3 regions of the Paenibacillus sp. CMM36 genome follow, and region 2 is predicted to be linked to each of the others. Evidence: riboswitches for the same ligand, from Rfam matches in the RefSeq annotation. Region 2 holds a riboswitch; each other region holds the start of a gene.
The links. Region 2 has a riboswitch for cobalamin ahead of metE (5-methyltetrahydropteroyltriglutamate--homocysteine S-methyltransferase). Riboswitches for the same ligand answer to the same signal wherever they lie in the genome.
Positions count from the first base shown of each region.

Region 1: another riboswitch for cobalamin. It lies ahead of ACWA2B_RS01650 (ABC transporter substrate-binding protein); the one in region 2 lies ahead of metE (5-methyltetrahydropteroyltriglutamate--homocysteine S-methyltransferase).
Region 3: another riboswitch for cobalamin. It lies ahead of ACWA2B_RS06405 (ABC transporter substrate-binding protein); the one in region 2 lies ahead of metE (5-methyltetrahydropteroyltriglutamate--homocysteine S-methyltransferase).

Region 1 is NZ_JBSEDY010000001.1:318,950-322,230, forward strand. It holds gene cbiB (adenosylcobinamide-phosphate synthase CbiB) at 1-815, shown strand, start outside; gene ACWA2B_RS01645 (histidine phosphatase family protein) at 865-1,617, shown strand; cobalamin riboswitch at 1,740-1,931, shown strand; gene ACWA2B_RS01650 (ABC transporter substrate-binding protein) at 2,121-3,146, shown strand; partial or broken gene ACWA2B_RS01655 (FecCD family ABC transporter permease) at 3,143-3,281, shown strand, end outside.
Region 2 is NZ_JBSEDY010000002.1:293,166-296,446, forward strand. It holds gene ACWA2B_RS05360 (anaerobic ribonucleoside triphosphate reductase) at 1-397, shown strand, start outside; gene nrdG (anaerobic ribonucleoside-triphosphate reductase activating protein) at 394-891, shown strand; cobalamin riboswitch at 1,071-1,266, shown strand; gene metE (5-methyltetrahydropteroyltriglutamate--homocysteine S-methyltransferase) at 1,428-3,281, shown strand, end outside.
Region 3 is NZ_JBSEDY010000002.1:515,339-518,619, reverse strand. It holds gene ACWA2B_RS06410 (nucleobase:cation symporter-2 family protein) at 1-950, shown strand, start outside; cobalamin riboswitch at 1,706-1,903, shown strand; gene ACWA2B_RS06405 (ABC transporter substrate-binding protein) at 2,118-3,281, shown strand, end outside.

The DNA of each region.
Region 1 (3,281 bases), on a different contig from region 2:
GTGCGGGTATACTGCTTCCACTCATTGTGGCGGGAGGCTCCTTTGCGCTCGCCTGGGCGCTGTTGCACTTGCTTGCCTGGATTCATCCGTGGTTATCTGTCGGCGCAGAAATAGTGCTGATTGCGACCACGATTGCTTCCAAAGGACTAAAGGATGCAGGAATGGCAGTCTACCGAGCGTTGCAGGCGGATGACCTGGCTGCGGCACGGCGGGAGCTGGGCATGATAGTCGGGCGGGATACGCAGCAACTTGATGAGCCTGAGATTGTACGCGGTACGGTTGAAACGGTCGCTGAAAATATCGTGGACGCGATTATTTCCCCGCTTTTTTATGCCTTGATCGGGGGAGCACCCTTGGCGCTGGCTTATCGTGCTGTGAATACGCTCGATTCCATGGTTGGCTACAAAAATGAAAAGTATCTGCATTTAGGCTGGGCTTCAGCACGTCTAGATGATGTGGCTAACTACATTCCAGCACGCCTGACAGCGGCAATGCTTGTGATAGCGGCGTTGATGTACAAACGAGATGCTGCAAGAAGCTGGCGCACAGTCAAGCGAGACGCTCGTTTGCACCCAAGTCCGAACAGTGGCTTCCCGGAATCGGCTGTTGCTGGTGCATTGGGGATTCGTCTTGGAGGATATAATGTGTATCATGGCGTGCGCTCCTTTCGTGCATACATGGGGGATTGGATACGACCGCTAGAGTCGAAAGATATACGGCATACGATCCAGCTGATGTTCGCCGTGTCCAGTATGTTTGTAGGATTGTGTTTGTTAGGAGCCGCAGGTTGTTTTGCCTTGGGATGGGTGCGGTGAGGGTGAGGAGTGACACACTGAATAATGATCGAGCAGGAAGTGACATTTCTTGAAACAAGATATAGCAGCAAAAAGGACAGTAGAATACGCACAAAGACCGAACTCACAGGAGGATAAGGTGCCGTATGATGCTAAAGAAGATCTGCATTGGGATATGGAGCTCGTGTTAGTTCGTCACGGCACAACCTTATGGAACAAGGAACGTCGATATCTGGGACACTCCGACTTAGGTTTGCTACCGGGGGCAGAGCAGGAATTAAAGCCTTTGCAGGAAAAATTGCAAGGTCAGTCCTTTGCTCGAATCTATTGCAGCGACTTAATGCGATGTCGCCAGACCTTGCAGATCATTGTGCCGGAATCAGAGTTGACGTCTGGGCGTTCCCTATCTACTATGCCTCCTATGATGGAACCATGTCTGCGAGAGCTTCATTTTGGCGAGTGGGATGGAAAAACGTATGACATGCTCAAGGATGTGTCGTTGTATCGGGCTTGGATTGATGAGCCGCAACGGATCACCCCACCTGGTGGAGAGTCTTGGACAGATTTTGTAAATCGTCTGCGCAAATTTCTTGACTCTCTGTATGAATGGCGTGTTGCTATGGAAGTTCAACCCATGGATTTGACTGCTACGTCGCCCTCTGTTTTGGTCGTTACGCATGGTGGCGTAATTCGTCAGCTAGCTTGCATGCTGATACCGGGCCATGATTTTTGGAGTCTGAATCCGAAGCCGGGAGAAGCATTAAGGATTCAATTGAGGCTGGCAGGACCGCACAATTACATAGCGGAAATGCTTCCTCATTAGGTTAGACACCAGCGGATAAAGAGGCTGTTTGGGTTGTAAGCCGCCTCATTTTAACCTATAATCATCAAGTAAAAGAACGGCTTGACTATCACTACATCAAATATCCAGCAGACGAGGTCGGCGCAGCGTGATGAAACTATGGTTTCCCTCCCTGCGCTGTTAAAAGGGAAGTCGGTGTGAATCCGGCGCGGTCCCGCCACTGTAAATGGAAACATGCCCGTTAGTCCTCTTTATATGTTACTAAGCATATGAAAGAATTTCAGGACATGTATTTTACCATAAGTCAGGATACCTGCCCGTCCGCCTGTCACCATAATCCTTCGAGGAAAGGATGACGTGTTCGCAGTGACTGTCCATGCGGAAAGAAGCTGCCGCCTGCGCACGATCTGCGCTAACGTGACCCCTGTGTCCTGATATGAGGATGCGGGGGTTTTTGATAGGAAAAAAGGCTAGATTTAGAAGATATCTGATGATGTTCAAGTAACGCTCTTAACGATTTATTTATGAAGGGGTGCAAATCATGGCAGGAAAAAAAAATAAAGGTGTGGACAACAGGTCTATTGGCTCTGATTTTGGCAGTTGTGCTGAGTGCATGTGGCGCTAATGGAAAAAATGCAGAAAATAAAGAGGGTCAGGCTTCTTCACAGCAGCCGGGACAGGCAGTAAACGCACAAGAGCCTCCGGGCAAAACGGTTTACCCGCTCACAGTTAAAGATGCAACAGGACAGGAATTTACATTCAAAAAAGCGCCGGATAAAATCGTTTCCGTCTCCCCGGCAGAAACCGAGGCGTTGTTCGCCATTGGGCTGGATAAGGAAATTGTCGGCGTCTCCGACTACTCTGATTACCCGGAAGCAGCTACGAAAAAGCCTAAAGTGGGCGGTATTATGAAACCGAACGAAGAGGCGATCATTGCTGCGAACCCGGAAGTCGTTTTTGCAGGGATATCACTTAGTGAACAGGCTACGACCAAGCTGCGCGACATGGGAATTATGATTTTTAAAACGGAACCGAAGACAGTGGAAGATGTCATGGCTAACATCGAATTGTATGGGAAAATCACCGATCATCAGAGAGAAGCAAGAGCGGTGACTGACAAGATGAGAGCAGATGTAGCAGAAGTAAAAGAAGGAATTAAAAATATCGGTAAAGGGCAGAAGCTGCGGGTATACGTCGAGTTTTCACCAGGCTGGACAGTGGGTAAAGGCGAGTTTATGGACGAGCTGATTACGTTGGCGGGCGGCGAAAATGTAGGTGCCACGCAGAAGGGGTGGTACCAAATCAGTGAGGAAAATATTATTGCTGCGAACCCTGACGTGATTTTGTACAGCAAAAGTGTCAAGGACGACAAAACGGGCCAGACGCTCGGTGATATCATTAAAGCTCGCAGTGGATGGGATCAAATATCGGCTGTTCGCCACAACCGGGTGTTTGCCGTGGATGATAATTTGATCAGTCGTCCGGGTCCACGCGTAACGGAAGGTCTCAAGGAAGTGGCCAAGGGCGTGTATCCTGAAATTTTCAAATGAACCGTAAACTGATCGGCTTTGGAGGGACAGGTCTTGTCCTGCTGTTGCTGACGCTGCTGCTCTGTCTTGGCATCGGCTCGGCCAAGCTTCCGGTCAGCCAAATCACGGGCATTCTGGTTAACCACCTACCGTGGT
Region 2 (3,281 bases):
CACGAATTCTTTTCATATTCCCGTGTATTACACACTCCCGGCTGCTCGTAAAATCAGCTTGGAAGCTCCGTTCCATAACCTATGCAACGCTGGTGCGATATCATACATTGAGCTGGACGGTAATGCGCGGAATAACCCGGATGCGTTTCTTAAAATTGTTCAATACGCGCTGCATCAGAATATCGGCTACTTCTCCATCAACCATCCGGTGGATCGTTGTACGGAATGCGGTTATGAAGGGATTATCGGGACAAGCTGCCCCCAATGTGGCACAGATGAGGAGCACACACACTTTCAGCGCTTACGTCGGGTAACCGGATATCTGACAGGAGATTATACCGTTCGCTTTAATGCTGCAAAACAGGCAGAAGTTCGAGACCGGGTGAAACATAAGTGAATTTATGTGGCTACATTCCGGAATCTCTGAATGAAGGATACGGCCTGCGTACCGTCGTGTTCATTAGCGGTTGCCGTCATGCCTGTCCCGGATGCTTTAATCCAGCGTCGTGGAGCTTCCGTGCAGGTGAGCCATTCACACCCCAACGACAACAGGAAGTCATTCGTGACATCATGGATAATCCGTTGTTGGATGGACTGACTCTCTGCGGGGGAGACCCGTTTTTCTCAGCAGCAGAATGCTCGCAATTTGTGCGCGACTTCCGTGCGGCCTGTCCCGACCGAACCGTGTGGGCTTACACTGGCTTTGTCTATGAAGATCTACTCACAGATCAGGAGCGACAGGAGCTAGCGCTTTTGTGCGATGTGATTGTGGATGGTCGTTTTGTAGAACAGCAAAAGGACCTGACCCTTCCCTTCCGGGGCAGTCGCAACCAGCGTCTGGTAGATGTAAAAGCCAGCATTCAGGCAGGTTACACCGTTTCATTGACTTAAGGCGAAGGTTACTCGGCAAATGCTATATCTAATCTAGGACAAGTCTCCATCATGGATGAGGCTTGTCTTTTTTTGCATATCCCTAACAGATTCCATTGTAGTTTCTATTGCGCATCCTGCAAGTTTCACTTATGATGGTGAACAAGTATACGAGTGCATAATTATTCGTCATACCTTAACCGCATAGCTTGGAGATAGGTGTCTGTTCTATTCAGATCAGGCTTAAAAGGGAAGCCGGTGCAAATCCGGCACGGTCCCGCCACTGTAAACGGGGAACTTTCAGCTGTTCATACAACCACTGGTCCACAGACCGGGAAGGGATGCTGAGAGTCATGATCCGTAAGTCAGGAGACCTGCCTATTTTAACAACATCGCAAGTACCTACGGAAGATAGGGAGGTGTTAAGAGCAGTCGCCGTATTTTTGATTTTTTAATCACGGAGGCATTCTTTCCCCTACTTATTTTTAACTCTGGGGGGAAGAATGCCTTTTTTGGTACGTAAAAATAAAACAGCCACCCACTAGGAGGAAAAGTACATGTCCGTCATTGAATGGCCTGAATTGTCCGGCTTAATTAGCAGTAATCTGGGATATCCGCGTATCGGCGAAAACCGGGAATGGAAGAAGGCACTGGAACGCTTCTGGAACGGCAATATTAGCGAAAGCGAACTGCAAACGGAAATGAAAAGATTACGGTTGGAGCATCTGAGCAAGCAGCGTGACAAGGGGATTGATCGCATTCCTGTCGGAGACTTCTCCTATTATGATCACATGCTGGATACATCTGTGATGTTTGGCCTGATACCCGAACGGTTCAACCATCGTCCCGCAGGTCCGATTCCTCTGTCCGTGTATTTCGGGATCGCTCGTGGACAGAAGGGAGCAACCGCCAGTGAAATGACCAAATGGATGAACACCAATTATCACTACATCGTTCCTGAATTGGCAAACGCAGTCCCGGTGTTCACTGAAAATAAACCTTTACGGGCTTATCGTGAAGCAAAACAAGAGCTAGGCATTGATGGGAAACCGGTCCTCATCGGCCCCTATTCATTCGTTACCCTTTCCAAAGGCTATGATCGCAAGGAGCTTGCTTCTATTATAAGAACCTTCCTGCCTTTATACACCCGTGTCCTGTCTGAACTAGCAGCAGAAGGTGTTCAGTGGGTCCAAATCGATGAACCTGTCCTGACCACCTCATTCCCAGTAGAGGATCTGGACATTATTCAGGAAGTCTATGAAGCTTTGGCCCAAGCTGCGCCCTCTTTAAATATAATGCTGCAAACTTACTTTGGCAGCCTGGACCATTATGAGCGTCTGTCCGCACTTCCGGTACAGGGACTGGGTCTTGATTTTGTGTATGATGATGGCGAAAATCTCCAGCATATATTGCAGCATGGTTTCCCTAAAGGAAAAACGCTGGGCGCTGGGGTCATTGACGGGCGCAATATATGGCGCAGCGACCTGAACGCTGTGGCTACCCTGCTGGGTCAGTTAGCAGAACAGACCACTGCCGAGCAGCTTATCGTACAGCCATCATGCAGTCTGCTGCATGTGCCAGTCAGTCTGGAAGCAGAGCACAAGCTGGATCGAGAACTGGTGCAAGCGCTGGCCTTTGCCGATGAAAAGCTTGAGGAAATCGCCGTCCTGACGGCTGCACTTGGCAAACACGATCCATCCGCACTCACCAAGCTTGGACAAAGTGCGGATGCGGTAGCCCGTTTCAACAGCTCAGCGGCACGTGTACAGACAGCTGCCGATCTGGCTGACTTGCTGGCAAAGGAGCCTCTAACACGCAGCGTTCCTTTCGCCGAGCGTCGTGAGATTCAGCAAAATAAGCTGAAGTTGCCTCCACTGCCTACGACGACCATTGGTAGCTTCCCGCAAACCGCCGAGATCCGCAAGGCCCGCCTGCACTATCGCAAAGGACAATGGTCTGCCGAGCAATACCGGACGTTCATCCAACAGCAAATCAAGGAATGGATTGATATTCAGGAGGACATTGGCATTGACGTGCTTGTACACGGGGAATTTGAGCGGACCGATATGGTTGAATTTTTTGGCGAAAAGCTGAATGGCTTTGCTTTTACACAAAACGGATGGGTGCAGTCCTACGGCTCCCGCTGTGTCAAACCGCCGATTATATACGGAGACGTCTCCTTCGATCAGCCCATGACTGTGGAAGAAACGGCATTCGCTCAATCGTTAACTTCCAAGCCTGTTAAGGGAATGCTTACAGGCCCTGTGACCATTTTGAACTGGTCTTTTGAACGCAATGATATTCCGCGTAGCCAAGTTGCTTTACAATTGGCTCTGGCATTACGGGCAGAGGTAGAGGCACTGGAACAAGCGGGCATCGGCATGATTCAGGTCGATGAACCCGCAATTCGT
Region 3 (3,281 bases), 220 kb from region 2:
TCCCGACGGTCGTTACGGGTTCGGTCGTTACGATTATCGGTCTATCTCTTATTCCGGTGGCGATGAACAATGTAGCAGGGGGCCAGGGCAGTTCAGACTTTGGACAGCCACGTAATTTGCTGTTGGCGCTGGTTACTTTGCTGGTTATTTTGCTTGTGAATCGGTTGGCAAAAGGCTTTATGCGCTCGATTTCCGTGCTCATCGGTCTGTTTGCAGGCACGGTGGTTGCTTATGCGATGGGAATGGTGCATTTTGCTCCCGTGGCCGATGCGTCATGGGTGAGTGTTGCGCAGCCGTTTTATTTTGGTAAGCCAGAGTTTAGCATTATGGCGGTATGTACAATGATTATTGTCAATATTGTCAGCATGGTCGAGTCTACGGGCGTTTATCTGGCAGTAGGCAAAGCGATTGATCAGAAGGTGGAGCAAAAGCAGATCGTCAATGGACTTCGTTCGGAAGGACTTGCGATTATGCTTGGGGGTATTTTTAACGCGTTTCCTTATACAGCTTTTTCGCAAAATGTTGGCCTGATCTCACTCACACGCGTCAAATCGCGGAACGTTATTTTTGCTGCGGGCGGTATCATGGTTGTTCTCGGTTTGCTGCCTAAGCTGGCTGCCTTAACGACAGTGATTCCTAACGCTGTGCTGGGCGGGGCGATGATCGTCATGTTTGGCTCGGTCGCTGCATCAGGCATGTCTATTTTGTCAGAAGTGGATCTGCGAAAGGAAAGCAATCTGCTGATCGCAGCATGCAGTATTGCTGTGGGCCTAGGTTCTGCCGTTCTGCCACAAATGTTCGACCAGCTGCCGAGCTTTGCCAAAATGTTGTTGCAAAATGGTATTGTTTCGGGCTCGATTACAGCGATTGTCTTGAACATCGTTTTGACGAGAAAACAAGGGGAATCGGTCAAAAGCGTGACGATTCAGGAGGTTCCACAGAAGGTTTGATGATTAGAAATAAATAAAGATAGCCGGAGAGAGGACGTATGCCTCTTTTCCGGCTGTTTGGCATGGGGTTATCCAGATAGTAGATCCCCTTGCTGTCTGGGGATATATAGATAAACTGCGGAATGAAATGGGTAGCTCTAATTTGGTGCGTTTTCCAGTTTACTTACTAGAAGAATTTGCTAGAGCAGCGGGCGATATCATGGTATAATTTACCTTATGGATTTTGAATAGTGGTGGATGTTTTCGGACCACGGTGCAGCTTCCCGAAAGGGGGTGAAGCCGATGGTCAACCTTGTGTCGTGCTACGATGTGTTGCGTTGGATGGTTACGTTACTAAGCCTGGTGTTTAGTATTCGTAAACTTTATCGCTGGCTACGTCGGAAATTTCGGAACAAGCGAAAACCCACCGCGTAATTAGGTTGGCCCCTAACGGTGGGTTTCGTTTGCATTAACCATTAGTTATGCAGCGCGCCGTGGGTGATCCACAGCCTTTCAAGTCCTAAGAGTCTTTGCCGTTGGCGCGGCGAAGACTCTTTTTAGTATACGGACACGGTGGTTTACTCTATACCTAATTTTAACACTTCAATTGCGTACACGCAATTGGAGGTTAGGTCTTGTTTCTACCTTATCGTTCAAATTTAAATTATTGTGCAGCCTTTATTGACAAGCCTGTGACAACAAAATAAGATCGTAATGAAAAGAAATAAAGGAAGAAAACAGGTGTGAGCCGGACAACTCTATGTATGGGGTTTCGTAGAGACGATGTACATAGTTGTTGAGCATGTTCACTTAAAAGGGAAGTTCGGTTGATTCCGACACGGGCCCGCCACTGTATACAGGCATCAGCAGGATACTGCTGGAGCTTTCAGAACAGCCACTGGAATTGTGAAGAACCGGGAAGGCCTGAAAGATACGCCTGGAGTCAGGAGACCTGCCTGTTTTGACATCACTGTCAGACCCACGGGATTGCTGGGGAGGTGGTTAGGCGTGCTGCATACGGAATGTCTGAAACCGATCCCTTCTATATTATTAGAGTTGGCTTCGAGGTGAGTTTTGGCATTTTATATTGAAGGCATTTCTGACTGCTAATCAAGTGGTCCGGAATGCTTTTTTTGGCGTTTTACGTTAGGTTTATATGTTTTTACAAGATAGAGGGGGACTCATGAAATGATTAGCAATCGTAGTAGGCGTTCATGGTTCGTATGTACAGGGGTGATGCTGCTGCTAGCAGTTATGGCTCTTTCGGGATGTGCCAGCAATAAGACGGCGGATAGCTCCGGCAAGGGGGAGAACGCGTCAGCACAACAAACAGCGACAGATAAAAAGCTAGTAATGGCGTATACGTGGAAACCGTCAGGCGTTGACCCGCACGGAGATAATAGCTGGGATGTAATGCGATCCGGTGCAGGCGAGACGCTGGTACGTTTGAATGAAAAGCTGGAACCTGTGGCTTGGTTGGCAAAGGAGTGGAAGCAGGACAGCCCTACAGTTTGGACGTTCAGCTTGCAGGATAAAGTCACTTTTCATAATGGAAAAAGTATGGATGCAGCAAGTGTAAAAGCGTCTTTGTTACGCTCTATTGAGAAAAGCCATCTGGCGAAGGATTTACTGAATGTGAAGTCCATTGATGTAAGCGGCCCGCTGGCCTTGAAGATCACGACAAACCAGCCGAATGCGGCGTTGGTGTCTAATCTAGCTGATCCATCGACGATTGTACTGGATGTGGCATCGATGAAAGATGAACAGAGTTACCCAGCGATGACAGGCGCCTTTAAAGTCAAAGCGTTCAACAAGGACCAATCGTTGGTCGTAGAGCGTTATGACGGATACTGGGGCGAGAAGGCACGATTGGCTGAAGCGACGATGAAGTTCATTACGGACGGGAATTCGCGCCTGATGGCACTGCAATCCGGTGAGGTGGACGTAGCAACGGATATTCCGGTTGATAACGCAGAGGTACTGAAAAAGAACGGCAAGCTGCAAGTGCTGTCAGCTCCGTCCTTGCGCACCCATATGATCGTGTACAATATGGAATCGCCAGTATTCAAGGATGTGGCGAACCGTAAGGTGGTGGACAGCCTGATTCCACGCGCATCGATTGTGAGCGCCGTCATGAGGGACTTCGGTACGGAGGCAAGCAGCCCGTTCCCGAGCATTCTTCCCTTCGGTAAAGTTGAGCGTAAAGCGCTGGACGGAACGGCAGAGCAACTGTTGACGAAGGATGGCTGGCAGAAGGACGCCCAAGGGACATGGACTAAGCAAGGCAAGCCGTTCGAGGTTACGCTGCTGACTTTCCCTCAGCGTCCGGAGCTCTCTGTTATGGCTGAGGTC